DNA from 2 places in the Chromobacterium violaceum ATCC 12472 genome. Region 1 is predicted to be linked to the other one. Evidence: predicted binding sites of a transcription regulator. Region 1 holds the regulator's gene; the other holds the start of a gene.
The links. The regulator NrdR, encoded in region 1, represses ribonucleotide reductase genes. The targets are predictions, from matches to a motif close to AAANACNATATATNGTNTTT.
Positions count from the first base shown of each region.

Region 2: CV_RS11190 (ribonucleoside-diphosphate reductase subunit alpha) is a predicted target of NrdR. The motif match lies at 1,733-1,752, and genes of this name have one in related genera.

Region 1 covers NC_005085.1:1,352,869-1,358,112, reverse strand. Annotated here, with positions in the region: gene CV_RS06255 (hypothetical protein) at 1-513, opposite strand, end outside; gene ribD (bifunctional diaminohydroxyphosphoribosylaminopyrimidine deaminase/5-amino-6-(5-phosphoribosylamino)uracil reductase RibD) at 611-1,717, opposite strand; gene CV_RS06245 (GNAT family N-acetyltransferase) at 1,714-2,247, opposite strand; gene CV_RS06240 (GNAT family N-acetyltransferase) at 2,244-2,792, opposite strand; gene nrdR (transcriptional regulator NrdR) at 2,850-3,308, opposite strand; gene glyA (serine hydroxymethyltransferase) at 3,451-4,698, opposite strand; gene CV_RS06225 (amidohydrolase) at 4,803-5,244, opposite strand, start outside.
Region 2 covers NC_005085.1:2,473,036-2,478,279, forward strand. Annotated here, with positions in the region: gene CV_RS11190 (ribonucleoside-diphosphate reductase subunit alpha) at 1-1,628, opposite strand, end outside; gene CV_RS11195 (DUF3443 domain-containing protein) at 2,145-3,353, opposite strand; gene CV_RS11200 (DUF2844 domain-containing protein) at 3,365-3,835, opposite strand; gene CV_RS24095 (ABC transporter substrate-binding protein) at 4,375-5,244, shown strand, end outside.

The sequences.
Region 1 (5,244 bases):
CCCCATGCGGTAATGGCTGGATGTCGGCGGATGGGGATCGAGCAGGAACAGCAGCGCCTTCAGCTGGCGCTCGCGCTGGCGGATGTCGGCCTCCCCGGCGCCGTCCTCGAACGACTTGCCCAGATACAGCCCCAGCGACGGCGGGAAGCGCGAAAATCCCGACTCGCGCATCGCGCCCAGCAGCGTGTCGAAATCCCCATGCCAAGGAAAGGCGGGATTGTGGATGGAAAAACCGGCGCGGGCGGTCATCTCCACCATTTTCTTCATGTCGTCCAGCCAGAAGTAATAGAACTCGCGGGCGCAGGTGACCGCCAGCACCCGCTCCGCCGGCTCGCAAGACGCGACGAAGCCGTCGACATGCGCGTGGTAATCGTCGGCGGTGCGCTTCGCGCCGGCCAGCCTGGCCAGCAGGCGACGCAGCATGGACCGCCGCGCGGCCACCACTTCGTCCGACGCGCCCAGCCTGGCGATCAATTTCAGATAAGCGTCCAGCGACGCTTCGCGGGGATTCATGCCCAAGCCCTTGCAACCATCGCGTCCTCCCATTGCGGCGAAAACCATCCGCCCCGATAGCGATAACGCAGCCGGAGCCGGCGGGAGGACAAGCGCGCTAAGCGCCGCGCGGGCGCAGCGTCAGCCTCAGGTCCCGCCCCACCATGCCGACGTCGGCGACATCCAGTTCGACCTTGTCGGCCAGATCGTCCAGCGCCGGCCAGGCGAACAGCCCGCGCGCGGCGTCGCCGGCCAGGGACGGCGCCAGGTACAGCACGATCTCGTCCACCAGCCCGGCCCGCAGCATGGCGCCGTTGAGGCCGGCGCCGGCTTCCACCATCAGTTCGTTGACGCCACGCCCGGCCAGCTGCGCCAGCAGATCAGCCAGATCCGCCTTGCCACCCAGGCGCGCCAGCGTCAAAACCTCCACCCCTCGCCCGCGGAACGCCGCCAAGCGGCCCGCGTCCGCCGCGCAACTGGCCAGCCAGGCGCCGCCGCCCTGGTAGACGCGCGCGGCCGGATCAGTGCGCAAATCGCCGTCCAGCACCACCCGCCAGGGCTGCGAGGCCACCTGCAGTTCCCGCACGGTCAGCTGCGGATCGTCGGCCAACACGGTGCCGCTGCCGGTGAGGATCGCGCAATGCGCGGCGCGCAGCCGCTGCACGTCCATCCGCGCCTCCGGCCCGGTGATCCATTTGCTGCGGCCGTTCAGCAGCGCGGTCTTGCCGTCCAGCGTGGCGGCGGCCTTCAACGTGACCCAGGGCCTGCCGCGCTCGACGCGCGACAGGAAGCCGCGGTGCGCCCGCCGCGCCTGGGCTTCCATCAGCCCGGCAGACGCCTCGACGCCGGCGGCGCGCAGCATGGCGATGCCGCGGCCCGACACTTCATGATAGGGGTCCACCATCGCCGCCACCACCCGCGCGACGCCCTCCTTGACCAGCCTCTCCGCGCAGGGCGGCGTGCGCCCGTGGTGGCTGCAGGGTTCCAGCGTCACGTAGGCGGTGGCGCCGCGCGGGCTTTCGCCGCGCGCCAGGCAGTCCTTGATCGCCTGGACTTCGGCGTGGTCGGAACCCAGCGCCAGCGTCGCGCCCTCGCCCACCACCCGGCCATGATTGACCAGCACGCAGCCGACGCCGGGATTGGGCGCGGCCCGGCGCGTCGCGCCCTCGGCCAGGCGCAGCGCGCGCTGCATGTACAGGTAGTCGTCGGCGCTGTAGTCCGTCATCTTCGATTCTTCCACTCATCGGCCAGCAGGCCGTAACAACGCATATTCCAGAAACGTCCATTGAGGAACTGCGCGTCGCGCAGCTCGCCCTCCAGCCGGAAGCCCAGGCGCTCGGCGACGCGGCAGCTGCGCAGGTTTTCCGGCGCGCAGCCCAGCTCCAGCCGGTGCAGTCCCAGCTCCTCGAAAGCGTAGCGCATCAGCAGCGCCAGCGCGCGCGACATCACCCCCCGGCCGACATGGCTGTCGGCCAGCCAGTAGCCCAAGCGCGCGTAGCGGTGCGCGGCATTGATGCCGTGCAGCGAACAGATGCCTGCGATTTTGCCGTCCACCAGTATTACCCGGTGCGCGCAGCGCCCTTCCTCATTGCCTTCCGCTTGCGACCAAAGAAAGGCTTCGGTATCCGCCGCCGATCGCGGCCTGACGATGCCGGCCATCCATTGCGACAAGGTGGCGCGGTGGCGCTCGATCAGCGCGTAGACCCGCGCGGCGTCGCGCGCCGGCTCGGGCGGGCGGATCTCCACCAGGCTCATCGCCGCGCCCGCCACTCGCCGGCCAGCATGCTGTACTGGCAGGCATCATGATAACGGCCGTCCAGATGCAGCCCCTCGCGCTGCACGCCCTCGCGGACGAAGCCCAGGCGTTCGGCCACCGCGCGGCTGCGGTCGTTCTCCACGCCGGCCACGATGACGATCCGGTTCAGCTCCAGCGCGCCGAAACCGATGTCCAGCGCCTGCGCCGCGGCCTCGCTCATCACGCCCTTGCCGACGAAGCGATCGGCCAGCCAGTAGCCCAGGAAGCCGGAGCGATGCAGCTTGCTGATGCCGTGGATGTCGATGCAGCCGGCCAGTTCGCCATCCCGCTCGATCAGCCAGCTCGCGCAAACCGAGCCATTGCGCGCGCCTTCGGCGACGCCGGCCAGGAACTGCCGGCTGTCCTCCTCGTTGCGGGTGGCATCCACCCAGGGCAGCCAGGCGCGCAGCGTGTCGCGGCTCTGATCTATCAATGCGAACAGCCGCCCGGCGTGAATGATGTCGGGCGGCAGCAGGACGATGCGTTTCTGGACGATGGCGCTCATGGTGTCTCGCAAAATGACAATTGAATCACCAAGGCTAATCAAGCGGCCATGCCGCCGTCAATGCGAGGACTTCTGGATTTCCTTGATCGCGTCGGTGAACTCGGAAATATCCTGGAAGCTGCGGTAAACCGACGCGAAACGCACATAAGCCACCTTGTCCAGCCGCGCCAGCTCGTTCATCACCATCTCGCCGATCTGGCGGCTGCTGACCTCGCGCTCGCCCAGCTGCAGCAGCTTGTGGCAGATGCGGTCTATCGCCTCGTCCACCAGCGTGGTGGACACCGGCCGCTTGTGCAGCGCGCGCAGGAAGCTGGTGCGCACTTTCTCGATGTCGAACTCGGAACGGTGTCCGGCGGTCTTCACCACCTGCGGCATGCGCACATCGGCGGTTTCGAAGGTCGTGAAACGCTTGTCGCAGGCCGGGCAGCGGCGGCGGCGGCGGATGCTGCTGCCGTCCTCGCTGACGCGGGAATCGATCACCTGGGTGTCCGGGTTGCCACAAAACGCGCATTTCATGACAATAATCCTGTGGGTTGCAATAGTTGGATGTTATCAGCAATGCCGCCCGCCCGCACCGCCGGCCATGGACGAAGCCTGGCCTGGCGCAAAGAAAAAGCCGCCCCTGGGGCGGCTGTTCTGCATCCGGCGAACCGGTCGATTACTTGGCGTACACCGGGAAGCGGTGGCACAGCGCGGTGGCCTTCTCGGCGATGCGGGCGATCAGCGCGTCGTCGTTCGGGTTGTCCAGCACGTCGGCGACCATATTGGCCACTTCGATGGCCTCGGCTTCCTTGAAGCCGCGGGTGGTGATGGCCGGGGAGCCGATGCGGATGCCGGAGGTGACGAACGGGGTTTCCGGATCGTTCGGGATCGCGTTCTTGTTGACGGTGATGTGGGCGCGGCCCAGCAGCGCGTCGGCTTGCTTGCCGGTCAGGCCCTTGGCGCGCAGGTCCACCAGGAACACGTGGCTCTCGGTGCGGCCGGACACGATGCGCAAACCGCGCTCGGCCAGGGTCTTGGCCATGATGGCGGCGTTCTTCAGCACCTGCTGCTGGTATTCCTTGAATGCCGGCTGCAGCGCTTCCTTGAAGGCGACGGCCTTGGCGGCGATCACATGCTCCAGCGGACCGCCCTGCAGCGTCGGGAACACGTTGCTGTTGATGCTCTTCTCGAACTCTGCCTTGGCCAGGATGATGCCGCCGCGCGGACCGCGCAGGGTCTTGTGGGTGGTGGAGGTCACGAAGTCGGCGTGCGGCACCGGGTTCGGGTACAGGCCCGCGGCCACCAGGCCGGCGTAGTGGGCCATGTCGACCATGAAGTAGGCGCCGACTTTCTTGGCGATCTGGCCCATGCGCTCGAAGTCGAAGCGCAGCGCGTAGGCGGACGCGCCGCCGATGATCAGCTTCGGCTTGGTTTCCATCGCCACGCGCTCCATGTCGTCGTAGTCGATTTCTTCCTTGTCGTTCAGGCCGTAGGCGACGATGTTGAACATCTTGCCGGACAGGTTAGCCGGGGAGCCGTGGGTCAGGTGGCCGCCGTGGCCCAGGTTCATGCCCATCACGGTGTCGCCCGGCTTCAGGATGGAGAAGTACACCGCCTGGTTGGCCTGGGAGCCGGAGTGCGGCTGCACGTTGGCGTATTCGGCGCCGAACAGCTGCTTGACGCGGTCGATGGCCAGTTGCTCGACGACATCCACATGCTCGCAACCGCCGTAGAAGCGCTTGCCCGGATAGCCTTCGGCGTACTTGTTGGTCAGCTGGGAGCCTTGGGCTTCCATGACGGCCGGGCTGGTGTAGTTTTCCGAGGCGATCAGCTCGATGTGATCTTCCTGGCGTTGGCATTCAGCCGCGATGGCGGCGGCGAGTTCTGGGTCGAATTTGGCGATCGTCTGGTCAGCAGCGAACATCTTTGACTCATCCATCAAAGGGTTAACGATCCGGGCATTCTACACCAAATGCCCGGAACGAAACCTTAACGTGAAGCAAGCTCGCCGAGGCCTTGCCGCGCCTCTCACACCGCCCAGCAGGAGCAGCCGAGCGCGCCGAAAAAACCCTTGGCGTCCGATACCGGCAACGCCGTCCCCCAGGCCCGCGCATGCTGGTGGCCGTGCAGGCCGCAGGCATTGGCGCAGCCGCAAGCGGCCACGGCCCGGCGCTGCAGCGAATGGCGGCCGGCGCCGTCTGGATCGCCCCAGGCGGCGTATCCCTTGAAGGTCCGCGCCGGCGACCAGTCCGGCATCGCCGGCGGCAAAGGATTGTCGTCCAGCGCGGCGAAACCGCCCGCGGCGTAGACGATGCGGCCGCCCACCATGGTCAGCTCCGACACCAGAAAGGAGATGTCATCCTCCGGGCAGGAGAAGAAGTCTTTGTCCGGCACGACCAGGTCGGCCAGCTGGCCGGCCTCGATGCGGCCGCGCCCGCCCTCCTCGTCGGTGAACCAGGCCACGTGCTCG
Region 2 (5,244 bases), 1.1 Mb from region 1:
TCGAACAGCATGGTCAGCATTTTGCGCCACAGGCTCAGGGCCGGGATGCGCTTGTACACCTTCAGCTCGCCGCGCGCGCCGCGGGCTTCGTAGGCGGTGTAGGCCTTTTCGAAAGCCTGGCCGTACAGGTCGTGCAGGTCCGGGGTTTCGGACGGGGAGAACAGGCTCCAGTCGCCGCCTTCCATCACGCGCTTCATGAACAGGTCCGGAATCCAGTTGGCGGTGTTCATGTCGTGGGTGCGGCGGCGGTCGTCGCCGGTGTTCTTGCGCAGCTCGAGGAATTCCTCGATGTCGGCGTGCCAGGTTTCCAGGTAGGCGCATACGGCGCCCTTGCGCTTGCCGCCCTGGTTCACCGCCACGGCGGTGTCGTTCACCACCTTCAGGAACGGCACCACGCCTTGCGATTTGCCGTTGGTGCCCTTGATGTGCGAGCCCATGGCGCGCACCGGGGTCCAGTCGTTGCCCAGGCCGCCGGCGAACTTGGACAGCAGCGCGTTTTCCTTGATGCCTTCGTAGATGCCGTCCAGGTCATCGGCGATGGTGGTCAGGTAGCAGCTGGACAGCTGGCTGCGGCGGGTGCCGGAGTTGAACAGCGTCGGGGTGGACGACATGAAGTCGAAGCTGGACAGCACCTTGTAGAACTCGATGGCGCGGTCTTCGCGGTTCACTTCGTTCAGCGCCAGGCCCATGGCGACGCGCATGTAGAAGGCCTGCGGCATTTCGATGCGGGTGCCGTCCACGTGCAGGAAGTAGCGGTCGTACAGGGTTTGCAGGCCCAGGTAGCCGAATTGCAGGTCGCGTTCGGCGTCCAGCGCCGCGCCCAGCTTTTTCAGGTCGTATTCGGCTAGCTTTTCGTCCAGCAGCTCGGCGGCGATGCCCTTCTTGATGTAGTCGGCGAAGTAGGGCGCGTATTGCTTGCCCATTTCGTCCTGGCTCACGGCCTCGCCCAGGATTTCCAGGCGGATGTTGCCCATCAGCAGGCGGGCGGTCACGTAATCGTAGGCCGGGTCTTGCTCGATCATGGAGCGGGCGGCCAGGATGGCGGACTTGCCCACTTCTTCTTCCGGCACGCCGTCGTAGATGTTCTTCAGGGTTTCGGCCAGGATCGCGTCCACGTCGATGCCGGCCAGGTTCTTGCTGGCGGCTTCGATGCTGGCGCGCAGGCGCGGCACGTCCAGCGGCAGCTTGCGGCCGTCCTTGCGCAGCACGTTGATCTGCACGCTGGTCAGCGCTTCGCCGCGGGCGGCGCGCTCTTGCGAGCGCTGTTCGCGGTACAGCACGTAGGCGCGGGCCACGTCATGCTCGCCAAAGCGCATCAGCGACAGCTCAACCTGGTCCTGGATGTCTTCGATGTGGATGGCGCCGCCTTCCGGCTTGCGGCGCATCAGCGCGTTGACCACCTGTTCGGTCAGCTGGGCCACCTTGTCGCGGATGCTGGCGGAAGTGGCGCCTTGATTCCCCATCACGGCCAGGAAGGCCTTGGTCATGGCGATGGAGATCTTGACGGGTTCGAACGGCACCACCGCGCCATTGCGTCGGATGGTCTTGTACAGGCTGAAATCGGCTTGCGGCGCTGCTGCGCGGCCGAGTTCCGCGGCGGTTTGCCCTTCAAAGGTGGTCAGTTGCATGTATCCCTCGATAAAGAGAAGTTTACGTCCGGCCGCGCTGCTTTCTTGGAGGGCAGGTCGGCTTGTGGACAATTCTGTTGAAAAGCTGTGTGCGGGCTGTGGGTAAACACAATATATACCGTCAGCACCGCTGAATCTGCCCAAATTCTAGTGGTGGGGGTGACGTAGTTCAAGTCTTGACTTTGGCCGGAAATCTGGCAGCGAGGGCGGAAAGCCGCGCCGTTATTGGCTTTGCGGGGAAGCAAATTTTTTGGCGGGGAAAATGGCGCGCGGATGGGACCGTCAGAAAATTGCAGGAAACCTCGCATGCGCTAGCAGCTGTTGCCCATGATTGAATAGGCACTAGATGTTGTAGACATGCACTGTTGCGCGCCCGCTACGACTATGGCGTGAATTTGCGGAAGCGGCCTCCGCAAGGCAATGCGGGGGGAGGGGCGCCGTTTTCTGGAGGGGGAAGGGAGAAACGCGCGTTCGCGCCTCTCCGCCAAGGGAGGGCGCGAATGCCGAGTGAGGGGTTCACAGGCCGTTGAACGGTCCGGTCAACGTGGTTTTGCCGTCCGCGCTGGGTACCTTGGCGCCTTTCATCGCGAAGTAAAGCGTCTTGCCGTAGAAATAGGGCAGGCCGATCAGCACCATTCTGTCCTCGTGGCCGCCCAATTGGCCCAAGGCGGCGTAATGCTCGAAGTCTTTCTCCGCGGTCGGCGCGACGGTGAAGGCGTAGCCGGCGGTGGTCGCCCCCTTGTCATCCGTCACCGACATCGACACCACTTCCGGCTTGTCGGGGTTGTACCACCATCGTCCCGGGTAGAGGGTGGATAGGCCGTTGAGGCTGGGGAAAGTCAGGGTGTTGGTGCCGCTGTCGAAGGCATCGTAATAGAGCGCGTTGAATGTCGAGGCTGGCTTGGAACCGATCCGGAGCGTGATGCTCTTCATCCCCATGTCTTCATTGACGTAGGCTATCTTGGTGTTCGGCGCGAGCTTGTTGTTGTCCTCGGTGCCGATGCCCAGGATCAGCTTGCCGTTGCTGGACTCTTGCACGCGTCCATTGCTCAGCGCGTCCATCTGCAGGATCACGCCGTTGTTGTCGTCTGGCAGGCGGCCTACGGGGTTGGGCACTTGCTGCGTCTCTGCCAGGCGCTGCCGCGTGCAGCTTGAGGCGGTGCAGGTGTAATACAGCGGATTGTGGTCCAGCGTGTCCGGCGATACCCCTATGGTGCCGTTGGAGCCGAAATCTTCCACCGTATCCTCCAGCGGCCCCTGGGAGTTGCAGCCCAGAGGCGGGGCCGGCACGCGGCTGTCGCCTATCAACTGGAAGGGCACCATTTTCCCGTATTGCGGCTTGGTGCCCCTGTCCAGAGTCGGATCCGTGCCCAGCCAGACGTCAGCCTGGGCCACGCTGCCCCAGGCGGCGCTCTGCACATATTGCAGGCACTCGGCGACAGCCATGCCGTGATGGGTTTCCGGCGCGAACGCCGTCCGCAGGCTGGGCTTTAAGGCTTCGCTCATGATGCGCAGGCCGGCGGCGCCGGTGTCCACCAGTATGTCCGGGATGGTCTGGCAGTGGTCGACGTCGGTGTGTCCCGGCAGGCACAGAGTGACGCTCACGGTTGGTTGATTGGCGGCCTGCACAACCGCATTGTGATGGACCCGCATGGGCAGCACATTGCTTGCCGCGCCGGCGCTGCTGGAGATGGCTGCGAGAGTGGCGATGAGTAGTTGGCGCATGATGATCCCTTTCATTTGATGTCCGCGGCGGAGAAACCGGCCGGAAGCAATTGCGGGACATATGCGCTGCCGGCGAAGTTGGGCACCTTGCCGTAGGCTTTCACCACCAAGGTGGAGTTCGATACCGACAGCACGCGGCGCGAGACCTGGGCCGAGCGGCTTTTTTCCAGCGCCCGCAGCGAATTCCTGTAACTGGCGTAGTGGACCTGTCCGAACAGCTGTTGCAGATCGGGAATCGCGGGGCCATGCCAGGCGACGCCGAATACCCGGCCCTGGTATAGATACTCCCGCACGGCGGTGCCGTCCTGGGTGGAAAAGGCCTTGATCTGGTAGCCGACGCCCTGAGGCGTGACATCCACGGGCTGCGGGGCGGATTGCTGGATGCTCCTTGCCCGGGAGGGCGGACCGCTCAGCGCGGCCAGATCCTGGTTCACGCTGCTTGCGCTGCCGCCCAGCGAGGCCAGCGCGGCAAGGGGCGACAATAACAGAACAGTGCAGATACCTGGTTTCGAAAGCGATGTTTTCCAAGACATATTCGTGCATACCTCATGTTTGGGCGCCATTGCGACGAGATGGTCCGGCCGATATCGCTCTGCTGCGATCACGTCTGTCAGGGCCGCGCCGGCGAGTGGTGGGAATGGCCTGAGAAGCGCATTCAGTCCCAGGCGGGAAAGTCGGGATGATTCATGCCTCCTTAGTCGGATGGAATGGCAGGGGTACGCTATCCAAAAGCAACTGACGGTAAATATTGAGTCGGTTGTTTTTCATCCGAATCCGATGCCGGAAAGCGCCACCCGGCACGCCGAAGACACGCATTGAAAGGCAATGCCGGCGAGGCTTTCAGGCGGCTCGGAGAGGCGGCGCGAGAGGGGAGCTCAGGGGGAGGGGCGGATTTCGGAATAGTCTGATAGCCATCGCCGGGCTCCAGGCGGCGTTGGGCGGCCCCGTAGCATTTGGCCTGCGGTCACGCTCTGGGATGGTCCCGGAGGCGGCCTTACCCATCTGCCTGAAAGGAAACGGCATGCGTTTTTATTCGAACCGAACCCTGCGCTGGGCTGGCGCGATCTGTCTGTGTTCGACGCTGTCGGCGCAGGCGGCGCCGGCGCTGGAGAAAAAAGAGATCTCCATCGCCGTCGGCGGCCTGGGCACGCTGTATTACCTCCCGCTGGTCATCGCGGAGCAGCGCGGCTATTTCCGCGATCAGGGGCTGAAGGTGTCGATTGCGGATCTGCCGGGCGGCGCCAAGGCGTTGCAGGCATTGATGGGCGGCAGCGCGGACTTCGCGGCGGGTTCGTTCGAGCATGTGTTGCAGATGCAGGCCAAAGGCGTGCCGATCCAGTCCATCGTCACGCAGGGGGATAGGCCGGGGTTGGTGCTGATGATGCGCAAGGACAAGGCGGCCGGCTGGCGGTCTCCGGCCAGCCTGAAGGGTTTGAAAGTGGGCGTGAGCGCGCCCGGTTCGGGCACGCATCTGTTCCTGAATGCCTTGCTGGCGAAGGCGGGGCTGGCTGCCGACGCCGTATCGGCGATCGGCGTCGGCACGGGCGCGACGGCGGTGGCCGCGTTGAAGCGGGGAGAGATCGACGCGCTGGTGGCCGTCGACCCCAGCGTCAGCTTGCTGGAGCAGGATGGCGCGGCGGTGACCAAGGTCGATACCCGCGAACAGGCCGGCGCCAAGGCCGTGTACGGCGGCGCCTGCGCGGCGGGCTCCATCTATGCCCGGGCCGGCTTCATCCTGCGCCACCCGAGAACGACGCAGGCGGTCGCCAACGCCATGGTCAGGGCGCTGAGATGGTTGAAACAGGCGACTCCCGCGCAGGTGGCTGCGGCAGTGCCTGCCGCGTTGCGCGGCGATCGGCCGGGGATTTATCAACTGGCGCTGGCCAGGAAT